DNA from 2 places in the Caulobacter sp. GW821-FHT09B11 genome. Region 2 is predicted to be linked to the other one. Evidence: predicted binding sites of a transcription regulator. Region 2 holds the regulator's gene; the other holds the start of a gene.
The links. The regulator HrcA, encoded in region 2, represses chaperone genes, less so after heat shock. The targets are predictions, from matches to a motif close to GTTAGCANTCNNNNNNNNNGANTGCTAAC.

Region 1 (15,335 bases), on a different contig from region 2:
CTCCAGGCCCTGTACGGCGCGGCCGCCGGCCGGATAGACCTGCGAGGAGCCGCCGCCCGACAGCACGCCGACATTGGCGTAGGCGCCGATCACGGCGATCTTCTGGGCCTTCAGCGCCAGGGGCAGCAGGCCCTTGTCGTTCTTCAGCAGGACCATGCCTTCCTCGGCGTCGGCCTGGCTGACCTTGCCGTTGGCCGCGAGATCGATCGGGGCGATCTTCACTGGGTGGTCGACCGCGCCGCTGGCGAACAGCGAGCGGACGATGCGGCGGGCCATGTCGTCGAGGCGCGCCTGGCTGACCGCGCCGCTGGCCAGGTCGGCCTTCAGCACGCTGGCCAGGAAGGGCTGCTTGTCGAAGGCGTCGCCGGCTGATTCCTGGTCGAGGCCGGCGTTGACCGACTTGGAGCCGGAATGCACCGCGCCCCAGTCGGACATGACGTAGCCCTTGTAGCCCCAGTCCTGCTTGAGCACCTTGTTGAGCAGCCAGTCGTTCTCGCAGGCGTAGTCGCCGTTGACGCGGTTGTAGGCGCACATCACCGAGTGCGGCTCCGACGCCTCGATGGCGATCTGGAAGGCCAGCAGGTCGGAGGTGCGGGCGTCGGCCTGGCCGATCCGGCTGTCGACCACGAAGCGGCCGGTCTCCTGGGCGTTCAGGGCGTAGTGCTTGATCGTCGAGACGATCTTGGCCGACTGGATGCCCTTGATCTGGGCCCCGACCATGACGCCGGCCAGCAGCGGGTCTTCACCGCCATATTCGAAGTTGCGGCCGTTGCGCGGCTCGCGGACCAGGTTGACGCCGCCGGCCAGCATGACGTTGAAACCCGAGTTGCGGGCCTCCGAGCCGATCATCGCGCCGCCCTTTTCTGCCAACTCCGGGTTCCAGGTGGCGGTGGTGGCCATGCCCGAGGGCAGGGCGGTGCGTTCGCGGAACTCGGCGGCGCTGCCTTGCGTGGCCACGCCGACGCCGGCGTCGGTCTCCCACTGGGCCGGGATGCCCAGGCGCGGCAGGCCCGGCACGTAGCCGGCCGAGCCGGGCAGCGAGCCTTCGATGCGCGTGTACTTGGGCTTCATGTCGGCGCCGAAGTAGCCGTAGACCAGGGTCAGCTTCTCGTCCTGGGTCATGGCCTTGAGGACGAGGTCGGCGCGGGTGTCGGCGTCGAGCTTGGGATCGAGCCAGGGCTGGGCGGCCGGAGCGGCGGCGTGGCCGGCATGATCCTGGGCGCAGGCGGGCAGGGCGGAGAGGCCCCCGAGAGCGATCGTCAGGGCCAGGGCGCTGGCGCGGAAACGCGAGTTCATTCTACCTCCCACACGGATATTATTGGCCGGACGCGCCGGCGGTGCTTTCGCGGACGGAGCGCTCCGTCAGCTGGTCTTGGCCGGCGGACCCTTGCGGGCTGGGCCGGTGGATTCGCGGATCACCAGGCTGTGCTGGGCCAGGAACGGCCCGGTGCGCAGGCCCGACTCGCCGCTGTTCCAGGCCGCGAAGGTCTGCAGGGCGCGCAGGGCCATGGGCTCGAACGGCTGGCGGATGGTGGTCAGGGTCGGCCAGATCACCCCGGCGATCGGCGCGTCGTCGAAGCCGACCACCGAGATGTCGTCGGGAATGCGCAGGCCGCGGCGCTGGGCCTCCATGCAGGTGGCGGCGGCCATCTCGTCGTTGGCGGCGAAGATCGCGGTCGGCGGATTGTCGATCTCGAGCAGCAGCCTGGCGGCGTCGAGGCCGGTCTTGAAGGTGAACTCGCCCTGCACGATCAGCTCCGGGGCCGGGCGCGGCAGGCCGGCGGCGGCGTAGGCCTCGAAGAAGCCGTTGCGGCGATGGGTGCTGGCGGCGTGGTCGGGGTGGCCCGAGATATGGCCGATGCGGGTGTGGCCCAGGCTGAACAGGTGCTCGACCACCTCGCGGGCGGCGGCGCGGTCGTCCATGGCGATGGCGGGGAAGTGCGGGTCGGGCGTGGTCGGCGAGATCAGCACGCAGCGCACTTCCAGCTCGCGCAGCAGCGCCTTCAGCGGGCCGAAGTCGCATTCGGGCGGCAGCAGCACGACCTCGCGGATGCCGCCGTCCTCGACGAAGGCGCGGATGCGGTCCTGCCAGCCGGCGATCGGGCCGTCGAACAGCTCGACCGTCAGGTGGCGGCCGGTTTCCAGGCAGGCCAGCAGCAGGGCGTGGTGCGTGCGGGTGTGATAGCCGCCGCTGGGGTCGCCCATCAGGGCGCCGACGGCCGACGAGCCCTGGGCGCGGAACTGGCGCGCCACGGCGCTGGGCTGGTAGCCGAGGGCGGACATCGCCTCGCGCACCTTGTCGCGAGTCTTGGCGGTGACGCTGGCGTGGTCGTTGAGGACCCGCGAGACCGTCTTGGCCGAGACCCCGGCCCGCTCGGCCACATCGTGAATCGTCGACATTGAAGACCCGCACCCGACTCGGCCGTCGCCGCGCGCGCCCGGCAGGGCGGCGGCCGGACGGCTCCCTTGACCAGCCATACCGCAGCTGGATCGGCTTGTCATGCGATGGGACAGGTTCGGGTCAGAAATTGTCTCATCAATGGACATTATGTTGTCCATAAATGTCTTAGCGGACATTTAGGCGTGGCCTTAAGGTCCTTCCCGGTCGCGTCCTCCGGTTTTAATTCCGTCCCAGGCCTCGCTCGCAGATTTTATTGAGCCGTGGCGCGGTAGGCTTGGCAGCGCTGTCTCGCTTGGCGGTTCGGCTTGGTGGAGTGTGCAAAAAAACCATATAAAATAATGATATGAGATGAATTTCCGCTGCGGCTTGAGTGGCGCTCGATGTCCTGGCGGCATGTTGCATCCCGGTGATTTTCAGAAATGACAACGTTGACATTCTTGTTGACTTGCTCGGGACATTTGGGAATGTAGCCACCGTGAGCGGCGACTGAGGGCTGTCTCGCAGCACCGTTCCGGCGCCGGGGGTCGCCGACAGGACATCACCGGGTCAAGGCCGCCAGAAGCAGGTTGGCGTGAAGGTCTCGACCCGGGCTCAAGACCCACCGCGGCGCGCAAAGAGCGTCGCGGCCCGAACGCAAGAACAAAGACATTGGGGAGCGATCGACTTGACCACACCACGTTCGAAGTCCGTCTGGACTCGCGGCTTGACCCTGGCCTTGCTGGCCGGCGCGTCTCAGGCCGTCATCACCACAGCCGCCCTGGCGCAGACCACCGAAGAGACCGCGGTCGAAGAGATCGTCGTCACCGGCGTGCGCGGCTCGCAGCTGAAATCCGTCGACGTCAAGCGCAAGGAGACCGCGATCGTCGACGCGATCTCGGCCGAAGACATCGGCAAGCTGCCTGACGTCACCGTCGCCGACGCGCTGCAGCGCATCTCGGGCGTCCAGATCCAGCGCGACGCCGGCGAAGGCAAGAGCGTCAACATCCGCGGCCTGTCGCAGGTCATCACCCTGCTGAACGGCGAGCAGTACCTGAGCGCGGGCAACATGGGCTCGGCCCAGCCCAACCTGCTGGACGTGCCCTCGCAGTTGATGAACCAGGTGCTGGTCTTCAAGTCGACCGACCCGAACAACGCCCTGTCGGGCATCTCGGGCACCATCGACCTGCGCACCCGCCGTCCCTTCATGATGAAGGAAGGCTTCCAGATCGCCGGCGGCCTCGAAGCCCAGCGCGGCGAGCGCACCAAGGAAGACGACTACCTGGCCAACATCCTGGCCAGCTGGCGCAACGACCGCGTCGGCGTGCTGGTGTCGGGCGTCCAGAGCAAGTCGAACCTGAGCAACAACTTCTCGGGCGCCGTCGTGCTGTCGGGCAACAACGACTGGGGCGGTTCGAACCCGAACAACTTCCTCTCGCCGCACGGCTTCGAAAGCTACAACCGCGTCGTCGAGCGCAAGCGCACCGGCCTCAACGTGTCGTTCGAGGCCGACCTGGGCGAAGGCTTCACCCTGATCGCGGAAGGCTTCTACGCCAAGCTCGACGAGTACAACCGCGCGGTCGGCATCAACATCTCCAACCGCTGGGACGGCGGCGCCTTCGGCACCTGGACCACGCCCACCGACACCCAGGCGACCGGCGTCAGCGCGCCCAGCACCAACGGCGGCAACGGCCGTCCGTGGCTGGCCGTCGACGAGTACGACATCAATGCCTGGTGGATTAACTCCTTCACCGTCAACCGCGTCACCAAGTCCGAGAGCAAGAACTACAATCTCGAACTGAAGTACGACAACGGCGGCAACTTCACCTTCGAGGCCCGGGCCATCCGCGCCGACGGCAGCCGCCTGAGCATGAACGGCCAGGCCCAGGGCGACCTCTCCAACTGGCAGTACGCGGACGGTCGCTTCAACCTGTTCCGCAACGCCGCCGACCGCACCCGCGGCCCGTTCTATCCCAAGGCCATCTGCGACCAGTACCCGGCCAGCCAGCGCAGCAACGCCGTCGCCGGCTCGGCGGGCGGCTGCTACCTGAACCCCAATCCGCTGGGCTACGGCCAGAACCCGCAGCTGCACTACGACATCAGCGGCAATCACCCGGTGTGGAGCGGCTTCGACACGCCGATCTCGGGCGGCCTGGGCGCGGGCAAGTCCCTGCGCGACTACATGGCCAACCGCGACAGCTACGCGATCGCGGCCTTCTCGTCGGAAGGCAACAACGAAGTCGACTCGGACATGAACGTGTTCCGCGCCGACGGCCACTACCGGTTCGACGACAAGTTCCTGGGCTTCATCACCAAGGTCGACGCCGGCGTGCGCCAGAGCGACCGTTCGGTCAGCGTCGAGCAGTTCCACCTGTTCTCGGGCTTCTACGGCGGCACGCCGGGCGCGGTGCAGGCCAACGGTTCGGCCGTGCCGGCCGCCGGCTGCATGGCGCAGTGGAAGGCCATCGACGTGGTCATGAACCAGAACCAGTGCCAGGCCGGCGAGTTCGTGCCGAACCCTGTCACCGGCACGCCTGAGTTCCAGGGCTACACCGTCAACCGCCCGACCAAGCTCTACACCTACAACAACACCCTGTTCGTCACCGACCTGGGCGGCGTCACCTCGGGCATGCCCGGCTTCTGGGCCGTGGATCCGCGCGACTTCGACGACGTGCTGTCATTCCAGAAGAAGGTGTTCGGCGACGCCGTCCGCGTCACCGTTCCGGGCCAGACCTACGACGTCGACCTGAAGGAGCAGAGCGCCTACTTCGCCAGCAACTACGAGATCGGCAGGCTGTCGGGCGACTTCGGCCTTCGCGTCATCCAGACGGAACTGCTGGTGAAGCAGAACCTGACCGGCGACACGATGAACTACGGCGACACCAACGCCGACGACGGCGACACGGTCACGCGCCGCAAGTACACGGACTGGCTGCCGTCGTTCAACGGCTCCTACGACCTGACCGACAACGTCAAGCTGCGCTTCTCGTACTCCAAGACCATGCAGCCGCTCGACCTGGGCAGCTACGGCGGCGGCCTGAAGATCAACACCGCCGACTGCGGCGCCAGCCTGCCGAACGTCCGCTGCGTCACCGGCGCCGAGGCCTCGGGCAACCCGAACCTCGATCCCTGGCGTTCGCAGAACTTCGACGTCGCGGCCGAGTACTACTTCGGCCAGGCCTCGATGGTGAACATCTCGGCCTTCATGCTGAAGATCGACAGCTACGTCACCGGAGGCACCATCAAGGGCAGCTTCCCCGACCAGGACGGCGTGATCCGCCGCGAGGTCGACGTGTCGCTGCCGCTGCAGGGCGACGGCGGCGAGGTGAAGGGTCTCGAAGTGGGCGCCAAGGTCGCCTTCAGCGACGTGATCCCCGACACCCCGGTGCTGAGGAACTTCGGCGTCGACACCAACTACACCTACTCGCCCAGCGAGGAGGCCCGTATCGACCTGTCGGGCGACAAGCTGCCGTTCTTCGACAACTCCAAGCACCAGTTCAACCTGGTCGGCTGGTACCAGGACGACAAGCTGCAGGCGCGGGTGGCCTACAACTTCCGCACCGATCGCCTGTCCGGCACCATGGGCGGCGGCGGCGGCCGGACCATCCCGGTCATGCAGGACGCCACCGGCTACGTCGACGTCAACGTCAGCTACGCGGTCCGCGACAACGTCACGGTCTATTTCAACGGCTCGAACGTGACCGGCGAGATCGAGGACTACTACCTGAAGTTCGCCAAGGGGAAGGAACAGTACTCGTCGCAGAACGAGTTCGAGCCCCGCTACGTGATCGGCGTCCGCGCCAAGTGGTGATCTGACTTTCCTCCTGCGCCCGTCGTGATGGCTCCCCTAGGGCCGCCGCGACGGGTCTTTTTTGTTTGAGCGGGGTGCTTTCCGTTTGCGCTTTCGGGCGCCAGTTTCGGTCGGGGAGGATCGGCCATGAGCCAAGACGTCCGCGAAGGGCGCATCCGCAGCATCGTCATCGTCGGCGGCGGCACCGCCGGCTGGATGGCGGCCGCGGCCCTGCGTCGTCACTTCGGCCAATCGCCGATCGACATCACCTTGGTCGAGAGTTCCGAGATCGGCACGATCGGGGTGGGCGAGGCGACCATCCCCACCATCCGCGCCTTCTACCAGAACCTGGGCCTGGACGATCTGGAGGTGCTGCGCGCCACGCAGGGGACCTGCAAGCTCGGCATCCGGTTCAAGGACTGGATGGCCCCGGGCTCGGCCTTCATCCATCCCTTCGGCCTCTACGGCCAGGACCTGAACGGGGTGGCCTTCCAGCACTACTGGGCCAAGGCCCGCGCCAGCGGCGAGGTCGGGGCGTTCGGCGAATATTGCCTGGGCGCGTCCCTGGCGGCGGCGGGCAAGTTCACCGTGCCGGCGGCCAACCCGCCGTCGAGCCTGTCGGTGTTCGACTGGGCCCTGCATTTCGACGCGAGCCTGTTCGCCCAGCTTATGCGCCGCGTGGCCGAGGCCAACGGCGTCAGGCGCATCGACGCCAAGGTGGTGAAGGTCAACCTGCGGCCCGACGACGGCTTCGTCTCCTCGCTGGACCTGCATACCGGCCAGACCATCGAGGGCGACCTCTTCATCGACTGCTCGGGCTTCCGGGGCCTGCTGATCGAGGAAGCGCTGGAGACCGGTTACGAGGACTGGTCGCACTGGCTGTTCTGCGACCGGGCGCTGGCGGTGCAGAGCCAGCCGCCGGAAGGGGCCGAGCCGCCGCCCTATACCGACGTCACCGCCCACACCGCCGGCTGGCGCTGGCGCATCCCGCTGCAGCACCGCTACGGCAACGGCTATGTCTATTCGAGCCGCCATATCGACGACGAGGCGGCGAAGGCCGAGCTGGTCGCGGCCGTGCCCGACAAGCTGCTGCACGAGCCGCGCCTGATCCGCTTCACGCCGGGCCGCCGCAAGCAGGTGTGGAACCGCAACGTCGTGGCCCTGGGCCTGGCGTCGGGGTTCCTGGAGCCGCTGGAAAGCACCTCGATCGCCCTGATCGAGACCGGGATCGAGAAGCTCAAGCAGCTGTTCCCGGACCGGAGTTTCGACCCGGCGGTGATCGACGAGTTCAATGACTGGTCGCGCCGCGAGATGGAGCGGGTGCGCGACTTCGTGATCCTGCACTACAAGGCCGCCCAGCGCGGTGACACGCCGTTCTGGCGCACCACTCGCGACGCCGATATCCCCGAGACCCTGGCCCGCAAGGTCGAGCTGTTCCGCTCGCGCGGCCACGTGGCCCGCTATCGCTGGGAGATGTTCCAGCCGCCCAGCTGGCTGGCGATCTTCGACGGCTTCGGAATCTGGCCGGAGGGCTGGGATCCGGCGCTGGACGGGATCGACGGCGCGGCCCTGGCCGCCAGCCTCAACCAGATGCGCGCCGGCGTCGCCCGGGCGGTGGCCCAGGCCCCGACCCACGGCGAGTTCCTGCGCCGCTACGTCGCCGCCCAGCCGGCGGCGGCCGAATAGACGACAACGATAAAAGACAGAAGACGACGGGAGAGGCCCGATGGCCAACAATCTGCGGAAGATCGTGATCGTGGGCGGCGGCTCGGCCGGCTGGATCACGGCGGCGATGATCAGCCACTATCTCAAGGACAGCCCCTGCGAGATCGAGCTGATCGAGTCCGAGCAGATCGGCATCATCGGCGTCGGCGAAAGCACCATCCCGCCCTTCCTGCAGCTGATCCGCAGCCTCGGCATCGACGAGGTGGAGTTCATGCAGGAGACCCAGGCCGCCTTCAAGCTGGCCATCCGGTTCGAGAACTGGCGCCAGAAGGGCGACGTCTACTACCACCCGTTCGGCCTGATCGGCGGGCCGGTGGACGTGCACGAATTCTACCAGGTCTGGCTGCGCGGCAAGGCCGAGGGCCATCCGTCGAACCTGCAGGACTTCGCCACCGCCTCGGTGATGGCCGACCGCTGGAAGTTCATGTCGCCGGCCATGGCGCCGCGCACCATGATCGCCAACGCCAACTACGCCGTGCACATCGATGCCGCCCTGCTGGCCAAGTTCCTGCGCAAGTTCGCCGAGGCCCGGGGCGTCAAGCGCACCGAGGGCATCGTCAGCGACGTGGCCACGCGCCCCGACGGCTTCATCGAGAAGGTGATCCTGCAGGATGGCCGCGAGGCCTCGGGCGACCTCTTCATCGACTGTTCGGGCTTCCGCTCGCTGCTGAACGGCAAGGCCCTGGGCACCGAGTTCCTCGACTGGTCGGACGTGCTGCTATGCGACCGCGCCATCGCCGTGCAGACCGCCAACATCCGCGACCCGCATCCCTACACCCTGGCCCAGGCCCAGGACTCCGGCTGGCGCTGGCGCATCCCGCTGCAGCACCGGGCCGGCAACGGCTACGTCTATTGCAGCCAGTTCTGCAGCGACGACGAGGCCCGGGCCACGCTGATGAGCCAGGTCGAGGGCGAGGCCGTGCGCGAGCCCTGGCTGGTGCCGTTCAAGACCGGCATGCGCAAGCAGCTGTTCAACAAGAACTGCGTGGCCATCGGGCTTGCGGGCGGCTTCATCGAGCCGCTGGAGTCGACGGCGCTGCACCTGATCTATCGCGGCGTCGACTACCTGCTGCGGTTCTTCCCCGACCGGGACTGCGACGCCACCCTGGCGGCCGAGTACAATCGGCGCATGCGGGCCGACTACGAGGAGATCCGCGACTTCATCGTGCTGCACTACTTCACGACCAAGCGCGACGACACGCCGTTCTGGCGCGCCTACCAGCAGGTGACCCCGCCGGAAAGCCTTCGCGAGCGGATCGAGCTGTTCAAGGCCAGCGGGGTGCTGCGCGACGGCGTCGACGACATGTTCCGCGCCCCCAGCTGGCAGTCGGTGATGGAAGGCATGGGCATCCGGCCCCAGCGCTACCAGCAGCTGGTGGACACCCTGCCGGCCGGGGTTGTGAAGGGCCTGCTCGACAAGTCCGCCCCGATGCTGAGCGACCTCGTCGACACCCTGCCCAGCCACGGCGACTTCCTGCGCCAGTACTGCCCGGCGCCGGTGCCGGAGGCGCTGAGGAAGGCGGGGTAGAATGCGAGGAACCTCCCCCTCTGGGGGAGGTGATCGCGAAGCGATCGGTGGGGGGGAGCGGTTGCTGACCCGCCGACGCCTCGGAAGCTGAAAACGGCCCCCCACCGGCCTTCGGCCGCCTCCCCCAGAGGGGGAGGTTCTTTTACACCTCGGCCCACATCCGCAGCAGGTTGTGGTAGGTCCCCGTCAGCGACAGCACTGATGCGTCGCCCTGGCCGACCTGACCGGCCAGGCGCTGGATCGAGACGTCCATGTCGAGCAGCAGGCTGCGCTTGGCGTCGTCGCGCACCAGGCTCTGGATCCAGAAGAAGCTGGCGCTGCGGGTTCCGCGCGTGATCGTGGTCACGTGGTGCAGGCTGGAGGCCGGATAGAGGATCAGCGAGCCGGCCGGCAGTTTGACGAGGTGGCTGCCATAGGTGTCCTCGACCACCAGCTCGCCGCCGTCGTAGTCGTCGGGATCGGTCAGGAACAGGGTGGCCGACAGGTCGGTGCGGATCTGGGCGCCCGTGGCGGGGTTTCGGCGGATCGAGTTGTCGACGTGGTCGCCGAAGCCCATGCCCTCGCCGTAGCGGTTGAAAAGCGGCGGCAGGATGGTGTGGGGCAGGGCGGCCGAGACGAACAGCGGGTTGCTCTGCAGGGCCTGGACGATGATCGCCCCGACCTCGCGGGCGGCCGCGCCGTCCTGCGGCAGCTGCTGGTTGTTCTTGGCCATGGCCGCCTGGAAGCCCGAGGTGGCGTTGCCGTCGACCCACGGGGCGGCGTCGATGATCGCGCGGCAGCGGGCCACTTCGTCGGGGCTCAGCACGTCGGGGATCTGCAGCATCATGGCGGGTCGGCCTTCGTCGTCTCGTGCTCAGGCTTTAGGGCCTGGAGCGGTCGCGGGCAATGCGAACGGCTCGCAGCAGATTGCGTAAGGGGACAGGGCGCGATCGCGCGCTCTCAACGGAGGTGGCCGCTCCCATCCTCCGTAAAATCCCCGCGAAAGCGGGGACCCAGGCTTTTTCTGCAATCCGCCGCGCTCGACGATAAAACACCTGGGTCCCCGCTTTCGCGGGGATTTTACGGGGATAATGAAGCGCTGTGCTCCCTGGCCTCTAGAACAACCACCGCCTCGGATACTTGTCGCCCAGGGCCCGCGCTTCGCCGGTCTTCAGGCCGAGTTCGCGCATGCGGTAGGCCAGGAGCTGGTGCATGGCGTCGACCGGTTCGCGGCCGTCGAACGGGCTGGAGGCGATGCCGCCGGCCTGCTGGGCCAGGTCGACCGCCGCCCATTCGGCCAGGGCCCGGTCGGCCTTGCCGACGGCGAAGTAGTGCGGGACGGGCGTGCGCTCGCCGGCGACCTCGACCATCACGGCGATCACCCAGCCAAGGGGGATCATGTCGGCGTCGGGGCGCTGTCGGAACATGGGCCGGATGTAGCGGTCCGGCGGCCCAGGTTCAATGCAGAGCCTTGATCGCCTTCTGAACCTCGCAGTTCTTGAGGATCTCGCAGTAGCGGTCGTCGAACGTCTTCTGGATCTTGTCCTGAAGGGCGGTCATGTCGGCGCCGACGGCCTCCTCAAGCTTTTCGGAGCGGGCGCGCAGGGCCGAGCCCAGGGGGCCCTCGAAGAAGGCGACGCTGCCCTTCAGCTCTTCAATCGACAGTTCGCGCGCCAGGGACTGGCCGGCGCTTTCGATCACGGCCTCGCGGATGATCGGCTTGGTGGCCTGCACGGCTTCGTAATAGGCGCGGCGCTCCTCTGGCGAGGGATCGGCCGACTGGTCCTGAACCCGCTGCTGGATCGCCATCTCCATCATCCCCTCGACGGTCTCGGAGATGCCCATGGCGATGGCCAGGCGGCGGCCCAGGTCCAGGGCCTCGGCGGGCGGCGCCGGCAGGTTGGGATCGCGCGCGGCGGCCTTGGGCATGTCCTCGGGAACGGAGAAGGTGATCGGGATCGTCACCTCCGAGGTCGTCGGCTTGCCGCAGCGGGTGGCGGGGATGAACAGCATGTCGTGGCGCAGGCTGATCGCCGCGTCGCCGAAGCCGAACTCGGGCGGGGTCTCGGACACCACGTCGCAGGCCGTCGTGCGGCCCTCGGCGTCGATGTCGCAATGGATGATCGCCTTGCCGCCCTTGTTGGCCGCCGCCGCCGCGGGCGGATAGGCCCACCAGATGCGGTCGGCCGACAACGGGACCTTCCAGTTGGGCCGGGTCGGCGGGATCGAGGGATCGCCGCCCTCGGGACAAGGCGTCGCCGCCGTCGCGGCGGCCATCATGGCCGCGATCCAGAAACCCATCTCGAAACTCCCCCGACACCAACAAGCTTGAGCTAGGGGAGTGCAATGCGTCTTGCAACCAGATTGCGAGCGAGGGTCGCGCCGCGAGGCTTCCGGCAAGGAAAAAGGGCGGAGCCTCGCGGCCCCGCCCTTCTCTTTATTCAGTCTAGGTGACTGGATTTCTAGATTAGAAGTCCATGTCGCCGCTCGGGATCGGCGCGCCGATCCCGATCCCTTTCGAGAATGGGCGACTTTATGGATTTCTCTTAGAAGTCCATGTCGCCCATGCCGCCCGGCATGCCGCCGCCGGCCGGAGCGCCGCCGCCCTTCTTGGGGGCTTCGACGATCGCGGCTTCCGTGGTGATCAGCAGGCCGGCCACCGAGGCGGCGTTCTGCAGGGCGGTGCGCACGACCTTGGCCGGGTCGATGACGCCGTCGGTCACCAGGTCGACATACTGCTCGGTCTGGGCGTTGAAGCCGAACGAGGGGCTGTCGTTTTCCAGGATCTTGCCGACCACGATCGAACCTTCGACGCCGGCGTTCTCGGCGATCTGGCGGATCGGCGATTGCAGGGCGCGACGGACGATGGCGATGCCGGCCGTCTGGTCGTCGTTGTCGCCGGTCACGCCGGCCAGGGCCTTGGAGGCCTTCAGCAGGGCGGTGCCGCCGCCGGGGACGATGCCTTCATCGGCGGCCGCGCGGGTCGCGTTGAGGGCGTCGTCGACGCGGTCCTTCTTTTCCTTCACTTCGACTTCGGTCGAGCCGCCGACGCGGATGACCGCGACGCCGCCGGCCAGCTTGGCCAGACGCTCTTGCAGCTTTTCCTTGTCGTAGTCCGAGGTGGTGTCTTCGATCTGGCGCTTGATCTGGGCGATGCGGGCCTCGATCGCGTCCTTCTCACCGACGCCGTCCACGATGGTGGTGTCGTCCTTGGTGATCGAGACCTTCTTGGCGCGGCCGAGCATGTCGAGCGACACGTTCTCGAGCTTGATGCCCAGGTCTTCCGACACCACTTGGGCACCGGTCAGGATGGCGATGTCTTCCAGCATGGCCTTGCGGCGGTCGCCGAAGCCCGGAGCCTTGACGGCGGCGACGCGCAGGCCGCCACGCAGCTTGTTGACGACCAGCGTGGCCAGGGCCTCGCCTTCGACGTCTTCGGCGATGATCACCAGCGGGCGGCCCGACTGGACGACGGCTTCCAGCACCGGCAGCAGCGGCTGCAGCGACGACAGCTTCTTTTCGAACAGCAGGATGAGCGGCTCTTCGAGCTGAACTTCCATCTTGTCGGCGTTGGTGATGAAGTACGGCGACAGGTAGCCGCGGTCGAACTGCATGCCTTCGACGACGTCGAGTTCGGTTTCGGCGGTCTTGGCTTCTTCGACGGTGATGACGCCTTCGTTGCCGACCTTGTCCATGGCCTTGGCGATCATCTCGCCGACTTCCTTGTCGCCGTTGGCCGAGATGGTGCCGACCTGGGCGATTTCGCCGTTGGTGGTGACCTTCTTGGAGGACTTCTTGATGTCCTCGACGGCGATGGCGACGGCCTTGTCGATGCCGCGCTTCAGGTCCATCGGGTTCATGCCGGCGGCGACCGACTTGAGGCCTTCCTGGACGATGGCTTGAGCCAGCACGGTGGCGGTGGTGGTGCCATCGCCGGCCTTGTCGTTGGTCTTCGAAGCCACTTCGCGGATCATCTGCGCGCCGAGGTTCTCGAACTTGTCAGACAGTTCGATTTCCTTGGCGACCGAGACGCCGTCCTTGGTGGTGCGCGGGGCGCCGAACGACTTTTCGATGACGACGTTGCGGCCCTTCGGACCGAGCGTCACCTTCACGGCGTTGGCGAGCACGTTGACGCCGCGCAGCATCTTGTCGCGCGCGTCGGAGCCGAAATAAACGTCTTTAGCGGCCATGGTGGGCGCCTTTCTAATCTTGGGAATTTCGTGAGGAAGGAAGCCGTCGGGAAGGGAAGCCGATTAGGCTTCGACCACGCCCAGAACGTCGCTTTCCTTCATGATCAGCAGGTCCTTGCCGTCGACCTTCACTTCGGTGCCCGACCACTTGCCGAACAGGATGCGGTCGCCGGCCTTCAGGTCGAGAGCGACCAGGTCGCCCTTGTCGTTGCGGGCGCCGGGGCCGACGGCGACGACTTCGCCTTCTTGCGGCTTTTCCTTGGCGGTGTCGGGGATGATGATCCCGCCCTTGGTGGTGGTTTCTTCTTCGACGCGCTTCACGAGGACGCGGTCGCCCAGGGGACGAAATTTCATGTGTCTTCTCCGTCGGAACGGTTTCTGTAAAAGGCTTCGTTAGGCCGAGGGAGCGTCGCTGTTAGCAGTCGCTCCCATCGAGTGCCAACGCCAGGCACGAGTTAGGCGCCGGCCCTTGGGGAGTCAAGGACGACGCCGGCGAACTTTTTACGATCGCGGTAAACGGCCCTGGAAAACGGGGCGCAAACGGGAGGGTCTTCGATGTTCGATCATCTGGGGTTCGGGGTCGCCGATTTCGAGCGCTCGGCCGCTTTTTATGACGAGGCCCTGGCGCCGCTGGGGATCAAGCGGCTCTACACCGTGCCCAAGGAGCACACCGGCGGCATCGACGTGGTCGGCTATGGCGCGCAGCGTCCGCAGTTCTGGATCTCGGGCGGCGGCGGGACGAGCGGCAAGCTGCACGTCTGCTTCGCGGCCAGAACCCGCGCGGAGGTCGACGCCTTCTACGAAGCGGCGATCAAGGCCGGCGGGACCGACAACGGCGCGCCCGGACTTCGCCCTCATTACCACGAACATTATTACGGCGGCTTCGTTCTGGACCCGGACGGGTTCAATGTCGAAGCCGTCTGCCACGCGCCCGCCTGAGTCCCGCCCGCCTGAGTCCTTTTCCGGAGACCGTCCCTGATGTCGAGCTACGCCCTGTCGCTGATCCTGGCCGTGGTCGCTTGCGTGATCGGAGGCGTGCTGGGCGGGCTGGTGCTGGCGCGACCGGATTCGATGCTGGGCCTGGCGGGGCTGAAGAGCGAGGAAGAGAGCGCCGCCGTCACCGAGGGGCGAGCCTTCGGCGGCCTGCTGATCGCCTCGCACGGCGCGGCGGCGTTGTTCCTGGGCTGGCAGTCCAGCGCCGGCGCGGCCATGGCGCTGGTGCTGGCGGTGGCCTGGTTCGGCGCGGCCTTCGGGCGCTTCGTCTCCATGCTGATGCAGAAGGCCGGCGGTCGCTTCAACTACGGCAGCATCGTCCTGGACCTGCTGATGGGCGTCACCCTGGCCCTGCCGTTCTTCAACCAGGGCGCCCTGCCTCTGCACCGCATCGGCGGGAGCATGCTGGTTTAGCGGGGGGGCGGGCCAACGCCGCTCGCACCCCTTTTCTCCCGTCATTCCCGCCCTTGTGGCGGGAACCCCTGGTTCCGCTGACACGTGAGATGCAAGCGGATCGCCAGCGATCCGCCCCATCTGCACCTGCGGCTGACAGAGGGGTTCCCGCCACAAGGGCGGGAATGACGGGAAGTAGGGGGATGGCGACGCTACCGCCCCGGCCGCGCGCCCTCGTGCGCCAGCAGCCAGGCCTTGCGTTCGATCCCGCCGCCGTAGCCGGTCAGGGTTCCGTCCGCGCCGACCAGGCGATGGCAGGGCACGACGATGCTGAGCGGGTTGGCGCCGTTGGCCGCGCCG
Region 2 (15,335 bases):
GCGCGCTCTTGCGGCGGGTCAGTTCGCGCGCCTTGCGGGCGGCTTCACGGGCCGCGGCCGCCTCGGCGATCTTGGAGACGATGGCCTTGGCTTCGTTCGGATGCTCCTCGAACCAGGTCGAGAGGCCTTCCTGCACCAGGTTTTCGACGGCCGGGCGCACTTCCGACGAGACCAGCTTGTCCTTGGTCTGCGAGCTGAACTTGGGGTCGGGAACCTTGACCGACAGCACGCAGGTCAGGCCTTCGCGGCTGTCTTCGCCGCCCAGGTTGACCTTCTCCTTCTTCAGGATGCCGGAGCTTTCGGCGTAGTTGCTGATCACCCGGGTCAGGGCGCCGCGGAAGGCCGAAAGGTGCGTGCCGCCATCCCGCTGGGGGATGTTGTTGGTGAAGCACAGCATGTGCTCGTGGTAGCTGTCGTTCCACCACATGGCCAGGTCGACCTCGACCTTGTCCTTGCGGCCCTTGACGATGATCGGGGCCTTGAGCAGCGGGGTCTTGGCCTTGTCGAGGTGGCGCACGAAGGCCTCGATGCCGCCCTCGTAGAACAGCTTCTCGACCCACGGCTCGGCGTCGCGGTTGTCCTTGAACCAGATGGTGACGCCCGAGTTCAGGAACGCCAGCTCGCGCAGGCGGTGCTCCAGGGTCTTCCGGTCGAAATCGATGAAGGCGAAGGTGTCCTTCGAGGGGAAGAAGGTCACTTCGGTGCCGGTCAGCACCTCGCCGGCCTTGGGGCCGTCGTCGCGCACCGGCGAGACGCCGGTTTCCTTCAGTGAGGTCACCGCGTCGCCGCGCTCGAAGCGCATCTGGTGGACCTTGCCGTTGCGGTGGATCAGCAGCTCCAGCCAGTCCGACAGCGCGTTGACGACCGAGACGCCCACGCCGTGCAGGCCGCCCGAGACCTTGTAGCTGTTCTGGTCGAACTTACCGCCGGCGTGCAGCTGGGTCATGATGACCTCGGCCGCCGAGACGCCTTCGCCCTCGTGGATGTCGGTGGGGATGCCGCGCCCGTCGTCGGTGACCGTCACCGAGCCGTCGGCGTTGAGGATCACCTGGACCTTGGTGGCGTGGCCGGCCAGGGCTTCGTCGATGGCGTTATCGACCACCTCGTAGACCATGTGGTGCAGGCCCGAACCGTCGTCGGTGTCGCCGATGTACATGCCGGGGCGCTTGCGCACCGCGTCCAGGCCCTTGAGGACCTTGATCGAGTCCGCGCCATATTCGCCGGCGACGGCTTCTTCGGGAACTTCGGGGACTTGGCCTTCGGTATTCTCGGTCATTCGTCTTCCAGAGCCGTAGACTCAATGGGGGTCAGACCGGCCTCGCTGACGCGAACGCCCAGAGCCCGACCCTTGAGATGGTCGAACAGCGACTCGTCCGTGCCGGTGAGGAAGGCCTGGAGCTTGAGCGCCGTGAGTTCGTCGGCCAGAGCGGCTCGCCGGGTGAGGTCGAGATGCGCGGCGACTTCGTCGAGCAACACTATAGGATTCGGCGCGGATTCCGCACGCGAAAGTCTCGCCGCCTGGGCCAAAACCAGGTTCAAAATCAGCGCTTTTTGCTCGCCGGTGGAGCATTCCGAGGCCGGACGGTCCTTGTCGACGTGGAACACCGCCAGATCGCCCCGGTGCGGGCCGGTCAGCGCCCTTCCCGCGGCCCCGTCGCGAGGCCGCGCGGCGGCCAGGGCCTGGACCAGCTGGGCCTCGATCTCGGCCGCGTCGGCGCCGTCCAGGGCCATCTGCTCCCAGGCCCCGGTGAGGGCCAGGCGGGCCTGCGGGAAGGGTCGGTCGCCGCGGCTGTCGATCTCGGCCTGCAGCGCGGTGAGGGTCCGCGCCCGGGCCTGGACCATCAGCGCGCCGGCCTGCGCCAGCCGCGCCTCCAGCACCGTCAGCCAGGCCGGATCGGCGCCCGCCCCGCCGTCGGCGGCGTCGGTCAGCAGGCGCATGCGCTCGCGCTGGGCCTTGTCGTAGGCGTTGGCGTGGCTGGCGTGGGCCGGTTCGGCGGCGAACACCAGCCGGTCGAAGAACTTGCGGCGGTCCGAAGCCGCCTCGAGGAACAGGCGGTCCTGGGCGGGGGTCAGCCACATCGGCCGCACGTGGTCGGCCAGGCGGCCCGGCGGCACGGTCTCGCCCTCGATGCGGACGATGCGGCGCGAGGCGCCGGCAGCTTCCGTACCGGTGCCGAGCTTCAGGATCTCGCCATCGGCCTCTTCGATCTCGGCCGCGACGGCCCAGGCCCGGCCCACGGCCTCGCCCGGCTGCCGGCGCCCGACCTCGGCCAGGCTCGACCCGCGCAGGCCCTTGCCCGGCGACAGCAGGCTGACGGCTTCCAGCAGGTTGGTCTTGCCCGCGCCGTTGGGGCCGAACAGGTAGACGCTGCGCCCGCCGGTCGAGAGATCGGCGCGCTCGTAGGATCGGAAGTCGGTGAGCCGCAGGCGGGCGATGGTGGCGGACGCCATGGGCGTCTCTTAAGGCAGGTCGCGGGCGACGTCACGCTGGGAGCCAGCCCCCATTTCTTCCCGTCATTCCCGCCCTTGTGGCGGGAACCCCTCTGTCAGCCGCAGGTGCGGATGGGGCGGCGTGCTCAGCACGCCGCTTGCCCCTCACTTGCGAACGGAAACAGGGGTTCCCGCCACAAGGGCGGGAATGACGGGAGTTTCTAGGGGCCTACTCCCCCAGCCGGTAGGCGCACAGCTTGTTGCCGTCCAAATCCCGGAAATAAGCGAAATAGGCCTTGGGCATGCGCTCGCCCGGCGCGCCTTCGCAGGCGCCGCCCAGCTCGATGGCCTTGGCGTGGAAGGCGTCGACCTCCTCGCGGGTGTCGAAGTCGAAGCCGCCCATCATGCCGTTGCCGATGCAGGCCGGATTGCCGTCGTACGGACCCAGCACCCCGAACATCCCCACGCCCTTGCCGCGATAGAGCCGCCCGCCCGACGGGTGCTCGAACAGGGGCCGCATGCCGATCGAGCCCAGCAGGGCGTCGTAGAAGGCCTTGGCCTCCTCCAGCCGGTTCGAACCGACGGTCATGTAGCTGATCTTCGCCATGGCGGCCTTCTCCCGTTTTCTTATGAAACGGACGGTGGCGCGAGGCGGCGGCGGGCGTCAAGGGGCGCGGTAATCCCTACTCCACCACCGGATTTCACAGCACATTCAATATCGTCATCCCGGGCGGAGGGCCGCATAGCGGGCCGCAGACCCGGGACCCAGGGGCGACCGCATTGCGCCGGCCCCTGGGTCCCGGCTCTCCGCTTCGCTGCGGCCGGGATGACGAAGAATTGGGGAGCCCGTTGCAGCCGTTCCCCCTACCCGAAATACCCCCGCGCGACCTCCACCTCGGCCAGCCGCCACACCCCCGCAGCCCCCAGCAGCACGCGACGCATCTCGACCTCGAAGATCGTCCGAGCAGCGTCGCGATCGACCAGGTCGCGCACCGGAGCCTCGAACGGCGCATCGACCGCGATCGCCCGGTGCACGGCCGAGTTCATCACCGCCAGGTCCACCGCCGCCTCCAGCGACGAAAAGGCCGCCGCGACCGCCTCCGACCGCTCGAACCAGGTCGCGCAGCCGGAAAAGTCGATCGCCTCCCACAGGGTCAGCATGCGGTCGAAGAGGTCGTCGAAGCGCTCCTCTCGCAGCAGGCCCGCCGGACCTCCCCGGCTCACTGACCCGCGCCGGTCCCCAGCACCTTCTCCAGGAACTGGGTCTCGACCTCGCGGCGGCGGTCGTTGTTGACCTTCTTGAGGAAGCCGTGGCCCTCGTCCTTGAACTGCACGTACCAGGTCGGAACGCCCTTCTCGCGCAGCTTCTCGACCACCTGGTCGGACTCAGACTTGGGCACCCGCGGATCGTTCCAGCCCTGCATGACCAGCATCGGCTTGGTGATCCTGCCGACGTTGTTGAGCGGCGAGATGGTCTCGAAGGCCTTCAGCATCTTGGGGTCGCGCTCGTCGCCGTATTCGACGCGGCGCAGGTCCCGGCGATAGGCTTCGGTGTTCTTCAGAAACGAGACGAAGTTGCTGATGCCATAGCGCTCGACCCCGCCGGCCAGGCGGTCGGAATAGTGGGTCATCACCGCCAGCGACATGTAGCCGCCGTAGGACTGGCCGTAGACCACGACCCGGCTGGGATCCAGGTCGGGCTGGGTCTTGATCCAGTCGAGCAGCGCGCCGATGTCCTTGACCGAGTCCTCGCGTTTCTCGGCGTTGTCGAGGTCGAGATAGGTCTTGCCGTAGCCCGACGAGCCGCGAACATTGGTGACGATCACCGCCGCGCCCAGTTCCGCCACCGTGTGCTGGTGGAAGGCGTTGAACACCGGCCGCGACTGGCCTTCCGGACCGCCGTGGATGTCGATGATCACCGGGGCCTTCTTCCCCGCCGCCAGCTTGGGCTTGTAGACGAAGGCCGGGATCGAGCGCTTGTCGAACGAGGGGAAGCGCACCAGTTCGGGCGCGACCAGGGCCGCGGGGTCGAGGCCGCCCAGCTCCGAGGCCGTCCAGCGCGTCACCTGACCGCTCGCTACGTCCAGGCTCCAGGCGTCGCTGGAGGTGGTGGGCGTGGCCAGGGAGAAGCCGATCTTGGAGCCGTCGGCTAAGAAGGCCAGGTTCGAGACGACGCCGCCCGGAAGCTCCGGCTGCGGCAGGGCCCGGCGGGTGCGGAAGTCCTGCACCACCAGCTTCGAATAGCCGTCCTCGTTGACCACATAGGCCAGCACCCGGCCGTCGCCCGACAGCTTGAAGTCCTCGACGTCCCAGGGCCGCTCGCCCGAGACCAGGGCCTTCTTGCCGGTGGCCAGGTCGAACTCCACCAGGCGCATGAAGTCCGAACCCTCGTCCGACAGCATCAGCACCGACTTGCCGCCGGGGGTGAAGACGCCGCCGTCGTAGGAAACCTTGCCTTTGGTCGGGTTCAGTTCGGTGATCTTGCCGGTGGCGACGTCGAGCAGCCAGCGCTTGGACTGACCGATCGAGAAATAGCGGCCCAGCAGCACGGTCCTGCCGTCGGGCGAGACGTCGAGCGGCGAGACCTGGCCCTCGCCCTGGAAGATCACCCGGCGGCCGCCTGGGGCGGAGGGATCACGCAGCACGATGTCGTAATTGGCCGAGCCCTTGGTCGCCCGGCTCCAGACCAGCACCTTGCCGTCGCCCGACCAGGCCGGCGACTGGTTGCGCGTGCCGGGCTCGGTCAGCTGAGTTTCCTTACCCGAGGCGTCGCGGACGAACAGCTGGAACCACTCGTCGCCGCCGGTGTCCTTGGAGAACAGGACTTCACCCGTCGGCAAGGTATGGACGCCGCTGACCGGCTCGTCGTGGAAGGTCAGCTGGCTGCGGTCGGCGCCAGGGCCGGCGACCTTGTGGATTTGGTTGGTGTTGCCGAACCGCGTGACGATCAGCATACCGCCATCGGCCGCCCAGTCCTGGAAGGCCGCGCCGCGGGCGTTCTGGTAGCGCGCCAGGCCCTCGCGAATCGAAGGATCGGCGACCGGCACGTTCTCGAGGATCTGATTGCCGATCTCGCGGCGCTCGACGGGCTGGGTCCCCGATTGGGCTTGGGCCAGCACCGGCCCGCTGGTCAGCATCAGGACGGCGATCGAGGCGCCGAGCATGGATTTCATCACGATGGACATCCCTCAAAGCAAAACGGGCGCCCCTTGGGGCGCCCGTTCCAGTTCAGAACCGCGCGATCAGACCCGCAGCGGCATCAGCACGTACTTCACGCCCGGATCGACCGGGTCGACCACCAGGGTCGGCGAGGCCGGGTCGGCGAAGCGGAACTCGGCCTGCGGGCCGGCGATCTGGCCGCAGACGTCGAGCAGGTAGCGGGCGTTGAAGCCGATCTCGAAGGGCTCGCCGTCGTAATCGACCTCGACCTCTTCCACGGCCTGGCCTGCTTCCATGTTGCGGACGGTCAGGGTGATGCGGCCCGGCTCGATGGCCAACTTCACCGAGCGACTCTTCTCGGCCGAGATGGTGGCCACCCGGTCGACGGCCTTGGCGAAGAGGTCGTTGTCCAGGGTCAGGATCTTGGCGTTGTCCTTGGGGATCACGCGCATGTAGTCGGGGAACGAGCCGTCGATGACCTTGGAGGTCAGGGCGGCGCGGCCGAACTCGAAGCGGACCTTCTGGGGCGAGACCTGCAGGTCGATCGACTCGCCGGCGTCTTCCAGCAGGCGGCGGGCCTCGGCGATGGTCTTGCGCGGCACGATCACGCCGGGCAGGCCGGCCGAGCCCTCGGGAGCCGGCATCTCGGCCAGGGCCAGGCGGTGGCCGTCGGTGGCCACGGCGCGCAGCTTGGTCTCGCCGCCCTCGTTGACCGTGTGCAGGTAGAGGCCGTTCAGATAGTAGCGGGTCTCTTCGGTCGAGATCGCGAAGCGCGTCTTGTCGATCAGGCGCATCAGCTCGTTGACGTCGACGGCGATGCGGCCCGACAGGCCCTCGTTGCTCATCACCGGGAAGTCGCCGGCCGGCAGCACCGGCAGGTTGAAGCGCGAGCGGCCGGTCTGGATGACCAGGCGCGGGTCGTCGCCGTTGAAGCTCAGCGAGACGTCCGAGCCGTCGGGCAGCTTGCGGACGATCTCGTACAGGGTGTGGGCCGGGGCGGTGATCTGGCCGGGCACGTCGATCTGGGCCAGGCCCTCGTCGATGATCTCCATGTCGAGATCGGTGGCCGAGAAGGAAAGCGTGTCGCCATCCGCCGACAGCAGGATGTTGGACAGGATCGGGATGGTGTTGCGGCGCTCTACGACGCTCTGCACGTGACCCAGCGCCTTCAGCAGCGCCGCCCGCTCGATGGTAAGCTTCATTTCTCGGTCCAGGCTGGACGCGGGCGCATGAACGTCGAGAGAATCCCCCGAGCGCCCGGCCCCGCCGTCAATGGACCACGGACATTAGCGCAAACGCGGCCACTGGGAAGGGCCTGCAAGGCCTTTGGCGCAAGCCAGGGCTGTGGATCACGGGGGCGGATGGTTGAAAACCCGCTCTTGAACGGCGTCGTCAATACCTTATATTGATAATCAATCGCAATAAGAGCTCGCATCCATGCGCCTCGCCCTCAAGACCGCCACCTACGCCACCATGCACCTGACGGTGGCCATCGCCGTCGCCTACGCCCTGACCCGCGACTGGCGCGTGGCCCTGGCCGTGGGGATCGTCGAACCGATGGTCCAGACCGTGGCCTTCAACATCCACGAACGGCTGTGGAGCCGGGCGGGCAAGGAGAAGGCGGCGGCATAGGGTTTTCCCTCTCCCCTTGCGGGAGAGGGTGGCCTCCGAAGGAGGTCGGGTGAGGGGTCGCACTCACGCAAAACGCCGCGACGGCTGTGCAGCTGTCGCGGCGTTTGATTTCTGAGAGACCCCTCATCCGTCGGCTACGCCGACACCTTCTCCCGCAAGGGGAGAAGGATCAGGATAATCAAGCCTTGGTGTCGAACGACCCGCCCGACTCTTCGCCGGAAGCCGCATAGGGGTTAGCCGCGGCGGCGGCCGGTTCGGCCGGGGCCGGGCCGGTCGAGCCCTTGGCGGCCACGGCCACCATGGCCGGGCGCACGAGGCGGCCCAGCAGTTCGTAGCCGACCTGCAGCACGGCGACGACGCCGCCGGCGGCGACCTCGTCCGAAGGCTGCTCCATCACCGCCTGATGCAGGTGGGGATCGAACTTCTCGCCCTTGGTCGGGTCGACCTTCTTGAGGCCGTTGCGCTCGAAGGCCGCCTGCAGCTCCTTCTCGGTCATCTCGACGCCGACGATGTAGTTCTTCACCGCCGCGTCCTGCGAATCGCGCGGGCTGGCGGCGGTGGCGCGCGACAGGTTGTCGGCCGCGCCCAGCAGGTCGCGGGCGAACTTCTGGATGGCGTAGGCGCGGGCGTCGTTCATCTCGCGCTCGGCGCGGCGCTTGACGTTCTCGGCCTCGGCCGCATAGCGCAGCGCCTGGTCCTTCATGGCCGCGATCTCGGCCTTCAGGGCCTCGATTTCCTGGGTCAGGTCTTCGGCTTCGAAAGCGACATCTTCGGCCGGCGTTTGCTCGTCGGTCATATCCAAACAGTCCTCATCCATCGATCATCCGGCCGAGCACGCGGGCGGTATAGTCCACCAACGGGATCACCCGGGCATAGTTCAAACGCGTGGGGCCGATCACGCCGATCGCGCCCAGCACCTTCTGTCGCCCCGTCATATAGGGCGCCGCGATCACGGAGGAACCCGAAAGCGAAAAGAGTCGCGTCTCGGCTCCGATGAAGATGCGCACGCCCTCGGCGTCGCGCACGTCGTCGAGCAGGCCGATCAGTTGGCCCTTCTGCTCCAGGTCGTCGAACAGCTGGCGCACGCGCTCCAGGTCCTCGCGGGCGCCGCCCTCGGCCAGCAGGTTGGCGCGGCCTCGGACGATCAGGGCCCGCTCGGCCCCCTCCCCGCCGCCCCAGGCGGCCAGGCCGTCCTCCACCAGGCGCGCGGCGGTCTCGTCCAGCTGGCGGCGGGCCGTCTCCAGCTCGGCGCGGATCTCGTCCTTGGCCTCGGTCAGGGTGCGGCCGCGCAGACGGGCGTTGAGGAAGTTCGACGCCTCCTGGAAGGCCGAAGGCGTCAGCCCCGCCCCGCCGCGCATCAGCCGGTTCTCGACCGTGCCGTCCTCGAACACCATCACCGCCAGGGTCTGGCCGCCGCCCAGCGAGACGAACTCCACGTGCTTGACCCCGCCCTCGCGGACCGGGGTGACGACGATGCCCGCCCCGCCGGCCAGGCCCGACAGGATGGCCGAAGCCTCGTTCAGCGCCTCCTCGAAGGTGCGGCCCTTGGCGTAGAGGCGGCTTTCGATCTCGCGCCGCTCGTCCTCGCCGACGTCGCCGACCTCCAGAAAGCCGTCGACGAACATCCTAAGGCCCGCGTGCGTCGGCATCCGCCCGGCGCTGGTGTGCGGGCTGTCGAGCAAACCGAGCTGCGCCAGGTCCTGCATGGTGTTGCGGATCGAGGCCGGCGACAGCTGGATGCCGCCGCGCGACAGCGTGCGCGAGCCCACCGGCTCGCCGGTCTCCAGATAGGCCTCTACGACCCGGCGAAAGATGTCGCGGGCGCGGGCGTCCAGCTCGGTCAGGCCGGGCGTCCGAGCGATCGGTCCCGGAAAAAGCTGTGTCATGGCCCTTGGAGATAGGGTTGAGGGGCGAAAAAATCGAGCGGGGACTTGGAGGTTCCCGCCGGGGGGAGGATAAGCGGCGCCTTCAACCACGACTAGCCCCCGCCAACCAGACCGGAGTTTCCCATGCGTCCGTCCGAACGCGCCCCCGACCAACTGCGCGCCGTCACGCTGGAAACCGGCGTCAACCGTTACGCCGAGGGCTCGTGCCTGATCGGTTTTGGCCACACCAAGGTGATGGTCACCGCCACGGTCGAGGAGAACGTCCCCGGCTGGATGCGCAACAAGGGCGCCGGCTGGGTGACCGCCGAGTACGGCATGCTGCCTCGCGCCACCCACACCCGCGGCCGCCGCGAGGCCGCCGCCGGCAAGCAGACCGGCCGCACCCAGGAGATCCAGCGCCTGATCGGCCGCTCCCTGCGCGCCGTCGTGGACCTCAAGGCCCTGGGCGAGCGCCAGATCAGCCTCGACTGCGACGTCATCCAGGCCGACGGCGGCACCCGCACCGCCGCCATCACCGGCGCCTGGGTCGCCCTGCGCCTGGCCACCAACTACCTGCTGGAAGAGGGCGTGCTGAAGGCCGACCCGATCCTGGGCCAGGTCGCCGCCATCTCCTGCGGCGTGTTCAAGGACACCCCGGTGCTCGACCTCGACTACGAGGAAGACAGCAACGCCGAGGCCGACGGCAACTTCGTGCTGACCGGCGGCGGCGAGATCGTCGAGATCCAGGCCACCGGCGAAAAGCGCGGCTTCACCCGCGGCGAGTTCGACACCCTGTTCGGCCTGGCCGAAAAGGGCATCGGCGAACTGTTCGAATTCCAGCGCGCGGCGATCGGGAAGTAAGGGGAAGCGCTCTTGCCCCCTCTTCCATAGGGAGAGGGAGGGGCCCGCCGCGAAGCGGTGGGAGGGTGAGGGGTTTCACCGTTGGCAGGCAAATCCGAGATGGCGACCAATCGTCCGACGTCGAAGCTGGAAACGCCGCGCTTCATTCGGTGAGTTTGTTACCTCTCACCCTCCCACGCCTTGCGGCGTGGGCCCCTCCCTCTCTCAAAGAGAGAGGGGTAACCGAGTAAGCGTCGGTAGCTCCCTACCGCGCCGCCACCACCGTGATCTCCACCGCATAGTCCGGGCTGGCCAGCCGCGCTTCGACCGTCGTGCGGGCCGGCGGGTTTTCCGGATCGACCCAGGCGTCCCAGGCCGCGTTCATCGCGTCGATCTGGCCGATGTCGGCCAGGTGGATGGTCGCGCTGAGCAGGCGGGCCTTGCTGGATCCGGCCTGCGCCAGGGTGTCGTCGATCTGGGCCAGCACCTCGCGCGTCTGCTCCAGCACCGAGCCGCCCACGGTCTCCTCGGCGACGTGGCCCGACAGGAACACCACGCCGTTGAAGACCACCGCGTCGCTCCACCGCGCCGCCTTGCCGATACGTTCGATCATGTTGGGAATTTCCTTCTCGATGGGCGCTTTCTAACCCAGCGCCCGGGTCGTCCAGTCCACGATCTGCGACGCGCTCATCAGGCCGGCCTGGCGGGCGACCACCGCGTTGTCGCGGAACAGGATCAGGGCCGGGATGCCGCTGACGCCGAGAGCCGAGGCCGGCGCGGGATGGGCCTCGGAGTTCAGCTTCAGCAGGCGCACGCGCGGTTCGAGCTTGCCCGCCGCGGCGGCGTAGTTGGGCGCCATGGCCCGGCACGGGCCGCACCACGGGGCCCAGACGTCGAGCAGCACGGCCGCGCCTTGCGTCAGGCGGCGATGGCGGTCGAGGCCGGCGGCGTCGACCTCGATCGGACTTGCGGTGAACAGGGCGCTCTTGCAGCGACCGCACTTGCCGGCGGCGGGATCACGCTCTTGCGGCAGGCGGTTGGCCGCTCCGCAGGATGGACAGACGATTTGCATGGACCGCAGGTGTGGCGCGGGCGCCCTCGCCGCAAGGGCGCCTCAGTCCTCGTCGTGGCCCTCGCCCGGGCCGTGCTCGAAGGTCATCAGGTCGCCCGGCTGGCAGTTCAGCTCGCGGCACAGGGCGTCGAGGGTCGAGAAGCGGATGGCCCGCGCCTTGCCGGTCTTCAGGATCGACAGGTTGGCGATGGTCACCCCGACACGGTCGGACAGCTCGGTCAGCGACATGCGGCGTTCCAGCAGCACGCGGTCGAGATTGACGCGGATGGACATGGGGACGCAGAACTCCGCGGTCAGATGGTCAGTTCGGCTTCGCGACGAAGGCGGGCGCCTTCGCGGAAAACCTCGGCCAGGACGAACACCACCAGTACCGAGAACCAGGCGTTCAGGGTGAAGGAGCCGTCGACCAGCTTCTCGCCGTCGATCAGCACCCGGGTCAGGGCGGCGAACACGTAGCGCCCGATCTCCAGGGCCGCGAGAATCCCGCCCACCACCCGCAGGCGGCGCACGTTCTCGGGATGGAACGGGTCGCCCAGGGTCATGGTGGCGAAGATCTTGCGCAGCCGCTCGACGATGGCCATCCAGCCGCCCGACATCAGCGCCCAGCCGCCCAGGGCCGCGGCCGATCCCGGACCGTTCTTGGCCAGGGGCTCGGCCAGCTCGCTGGGCAGGATCGAGGCCAGCAGGTCGGTGTTGAAGCTCAGCAGCAGCACCAGGATGGTCACCAGGGCCAGCAGGCTGACCCAGATCCACAGCACGTAGTAGCTGACGTCGAGAATGATCTTCAGGAAGCTCGATACCGAGCCCGGCCCCAAGGCGCGCATGGGCTTTGTCCCCGCCAAAACCTTTTTAGCGACTCGCTCGCGGCGGTCGCCGGATTGAAGTCTAGAGCGAGTGGGCGAGGAACGTCACGGCCGAGATCGGCAGGCCCGCGATCAGCGCCACGGTCGCCAGGCGGAAGGCCGAGGTTTCCAGCAGGCTGAACAGGCGGGGCAAGGTCATCAGGGCGGTTCCAGGCGGGGGACGGAGAAGCCTTTCTCCGATGACGCCAGGATCGCCGATCGGCGGCCAGCGAACAATGCCGCTTATCGATAAACGATATTAAACTTTCGCAATGATCGGGCCTTGCGGCGACCGGCCGCCGGGGGTCTAACGGGCCGTCTTTTGTCGAGGAGCCGCGCGATGACCCTGAAACTGATCAACGGCCAGAAGATCGTCGCCGCCACCCACAATCCGGGCAAGGCCAAGGAACTGGCCGCCCTGCTCGACGGCCGTTTCGAGGTGCTGGCCGCCGGCGCCCTGGGCCTGCCCGAGCCGGACGAGACCGAGAGCACCTTCGTCGGCAACGCCCTGCTCAAGGCCCGCCACGCCGCCGACCTGTCGGGCGAGGTCAGCCTGGCCGACGACTCGGGCCTGTCGGTCGCCGCCCTGGACGGCGCGCCCGGCATCTATTCGGCCCGCTGGGCCGGCCCGACCAAGGACTTCGCCCAGGCCATGGACAAGGTGGCCGAGCGCATCGAGGCCACCGGCTCGGAAGACCTCGCCGCCTGGTTCACCTGCGCGCTGGCCGTGGCCTGGCCCAACGGCGGCCCGGCCGTCGTGGTGCAGGGCGAGGTGCACGGGACGCTGGTGTTCCCGCCGCGCGGCGACAAGGGCTTCGGCTACGACCCGATCTTCATCCCGACGGGCTACGACCAGACCTTCGGCGAGATGGAGCCGGCCCAGAAGGACGCCATGAGCCACCGCGCCGTGGCCTTCGAAAAGCTGAAGGCGGCGCTGTTTGAGTGAGGTCGCACAGGCCGCGGGCCCGCCCTCGTCCTTCGACAAGCTCAGGATGAGGGCTAGTGCTGAGGCCGCAGTAGAAATCCTCATCCTGAGCCTGTCGAAGGACGAGGATTTCGCCCCCTCGGTGATGGCCGCATGACGCCCGCCCTCCCTCCCCTAGGCCTCTACGTCCACTGGCCCTACTGCGCCCGCATCTGCCCCTATTGCGACTTCAACGTCGTGCGCGACCGGGGGCGGACCGACGAGCAGGCGGCTCTGGCCGACGCGATCGTCGCCGACATGACCGCCCAGCGCGCCCTGACGGGCGACCGCCGCCTGCTGTCGATCTTCTTCGGCGGCGGCACGCCCTCGCTGATGGACCCGGCCGCCGTCGCCCGCGTCATCGAGACCGCCAAGACGCTGTGGTCGCCCACCGACGACCTGGAGATCAGCCTCGAGGCCAATCCCACCGACGCCGAGGCCGGTCGCTTCGAGGCGCTGGCGGAGGCGGGCGTCGCGCGGCTGTCGCTGGGCGTCCAGGCGCTGGACGACGCCTCGCTGAAGCTCTTGGGCCGCAACCACGACGCCGGCTCGGCCAGGCGCGCCATCGCCACGGCCGCGCGCCTCTTCCCGCGCCTGTCGGTTGATCTGATCTACGCCCGTCCCGGCCAGACCGACGCCGCCTGGCGCGAGGAGCTGGGAGAGATGCTGGCCTACGGCCCCGAGCACGTCTCGCCCTACCAGCTGACCATCGAGGCCGGCACCGCCTTCGACCGCGCGGTGGGACGCGGCAGGATCGTCCCGCCCGACGAGGACCTGGCCGCCCAGCTGTTCGAGACCACGCAGGAGGTGCTGGAGGCCGCCGGCTTCGACGCCTACGAGGTGTCGAACCACGCCCGGGGCGCGGCCGCCCGCTCGCGCCACAACCTCGTCTACTGGCGGGGCGTCGACTATGTCGGCGTCGGCCCCGGCGCCCACGGACGCCTCACGCTGGAGAGCGGCAAGGTCGCCACCACCGCCCGCGCGAAGATCGCCGACTACATCGCCGCCGTGACCCGCGACGGGACCGGCTTCGAGCGCGAGGACCTTTCCGCCGTCGAGGCCGCCGAGGAACGCCTGCTGCTGGGCCTGCGCATCGACGACGGCGTGGCCTTTGCCGAGATGGCCGCCCTCGACCTGCGCGCGGACACGCCCAAGGTGAAATCGCTGGTCGAGTCCGGCCTTCTGGTCGATGACCCTGATCGTCTGCGCGCCACGCGTCAGGGCAGGCTCGTGCTCGACCGGCTTACGGGCATGCTGGCGACCTGATAACTGTTCGCGACACCTTCTCCGGGGCGGCGCCCCACACAAGGATAGTTTCGCGTCTTGAGCCGTCTGCTTCCCCCGCCCGTCCTGTCCGACGCCCCCCTCGCGCCCGGCCTCTATCTCGTGGCCACGCCGATCGGGAACCTGCGCGACATCACCCTGCGGGCGCTCGACGTGCTGGCCGCCTGCGACCTGCTGCTGGCCGAGGACACCCGCGTCACCGGCAAGCTGCTGTCGGCCTATTCCATCAAGACCAGGCTGGAGCGCCACGACGAGCACGTGGCCGAGCGCGCCATCCCGGCCATCCTGGAGCGGCTGGAGGCCGGCGAGCGCGTGGCCCTGGTCTCGGACGCCGGCACGCCGATGGTCTCCGACCCCGGCTACCGCCTGGCCCGCGAGGCCATCGCGGCCGGCCATCCGGTGTTCCCGATCCCCGGCGCCTCGGCGGCCCTGGCGGCGCTCACCCTGGCCGGCCTGCCGACCGACCGCTTCCTGTTCGCCGGCTTCCCGCCGCCCAAGAGCGGTGCGCGCAAGACCTTCCTCGAGGAATTCGCCAACGTCCGCGCCACCCTGATCTTCTTCGAGGGCGCCTCGCGGGTGGACGACGCGCTGGCCGACATGGCCGCCGTGTTCGGCGCCGATCGTCCGGCCGCGGTGTGCCGTGAACTGACCAAGCTCTACGAGACCTGCGTGCGCGGCCCGCTGGGCGAGCTGGCCGTCGACCCCCGCTTCGAGGCCCCCAAGGGCGAGATCGTCATTCTCGTGGGTCCCGGCGAGGAGAAGGCCGCCAGCGCCGACGACGCCGAGGCCGCCCTGCGCGAGGCTATGAGCCGCCTGCCCCTGGGCGAGGCCGCCTCGGAAGTGGCCAAGGCGCTGGGCCTGTCGCGCAAGGACCTCTATCGTCAGGCCCTGGCCCTGAAGGAGGCCGGATGACGGCCGGTCCCTTCCGCGAGATCCGCAGCGCACGCGGCGCGGCCGCCCGCCGCTCCGGCCGCCGGGCCGAAGCGATCGCCGCCGTCTGGCTGATGCTGAAGGGCTACCGCATTCTCGGCTTCCGCCTGGCCACTCGCGCGGGCGAGATCGACATCCTCGCGCAACGCGGACGCGTCTTGATCGTTGTCGAGGTCAAGAGCCGGACGAGCCTGGAGGCGGCGCTGGAAGCGGTGAGCTTCGAACAACGGATGCGCCTGCGCCGGGCGGGCGCGCTGGCCGCGGCCTCGCGCGCCGGGCTGAAGGGCATGGCCGTGCGCCTGGACCTGATGGCCCTG

Region 1: the regulator HrcA is predicted to act here: its motif matches at 14,004-14,032, upstream of groES (co-chaperone GroES).

What each region holds. Positions count from the first base shown of each region.
Region 1 is NZ_JBWKPK010000008.1:24,629-39,963, forward strand. It holds gene AC07N1_RS07685 (beta-glucosidase family protein) at 1-1,296, opposite strand, end outside; gene AC07N1_RS07690 (LacI family DNA-binding transcriptional regulator) at 1,363-2,400, opposite strand; gene AC07N1_RS07695 (TonB-dependent receptor) at 3,066-6,188, shown strand; gene AC07N1_RS07700 (tryptophan halogenase family protein) at 6,315-7,853, shown strand; gene AC07N1_RS07705 (tryptophan halogenase family protein) at 7,894-9,420, shown strand; gene AC07N1_RS07710 (Fe2+-dependent dioxygenase) at 9,563-10,246, opposite strand; gene AC07N1_RS07715 (hypothetical protein) at 10,515-10,826, opposite strand; gene AC07N1_RS07720 (TonB family protein) at 10,858-11,700, opposite strand; gene groL (chaperonin GroEL) at 11,946-13,589, opposite strand; gene groES (co-chaperone GroES) at 13,653-13,943, opposite strand; gene AC07N1_RS07735 (VOC family protein) at 14,145-14,528, shown strand; gene AC07N1_RS07740 (DUF4345 family protein) at 14,568-14,996, shown strand; partial or broken gene AC07N1_RS07745 (hypothetical protein) at 15,033-15,227, opposite strand; gene AC07N1_RS07750 (methylated-DNA--[protein]-cysteine S-methyltransferase) at 15,188-15,335, opposite strand, start outside.
Region 2 is NZ_JBWKPK010000016.1:99,165-114,499, reverse strand. It holds gene gyrB (DNA topoisomerase (ATP-hydrolyzing) subunit B) at 1-1,276, opposite strand, end outside; gene recF (DNA replication/repair protein RecF) at 1,273-2,451, opposite strand; gene AC07N1_RS13865 (VOC family protein) at 2,660-3,037, opposite strand; partial or broken gene AC07N1_RS13860 (hypothetical protein) at 3,152-3,259, opposite strand; gene AC07N1_RS13855 (hypothetical protein) at 3,295-3,654, opposite strand; gene AC07N1_RS13850 (S9 family peptidase) at 3,651-5,603, opposite strand; gene dnaN (DNA polymerase III subunit beta) at 5,673-6,791, opposite strand; partial or broken gene AC07N1_RS13840 (DUF2061 domain-containing protein) at 7,027-7,197, shown strand; gene grpE (nucleotide exchange factor GrpE) at 7,400-8,017, opposite strand; gene hrcA (heat-inducible transcriptional repressor HrcA) at 8,031-9,107, opposite strand; gene rph (ribonuclease PH) at 9,231-9,947, shown strand; gene AC07N1_RS13820 (RidA family protein) at 10,192-10,539, opposite strand; gene AC07N1_RS13815 (thioredoxin domain-containing protein) at 10,570-10,998, opposite strand; gene AC07N1_RS13810 (helix-turn-helix domain-containing protein) at 11,041-11,271, opposite strand; gene AC07N1_RS13805 (DUF2975 domain-containing protein) at 11,292-11,822, opposite strand; gene rdgB (RdgB/HAM1 family non-canonical purine NTP pyrophosphatase) at 12,181-12,786, shown strand; partial or broken gene AC07N1_RS13795 (hypothetical protein) at 12,806-12,895, opposite strand; gene hemW (radical SAM family heme chaperone HemW) at 12,919-14,070, shown strand; gene rsmI (16S rRNA (cytidine(1402)-2'-O)-methyltransferase) at 14,128-15,000, shown strand; gene AC07N1_RS13780 (YraN family protein) at 14,997-15,335, shown strand, end outside.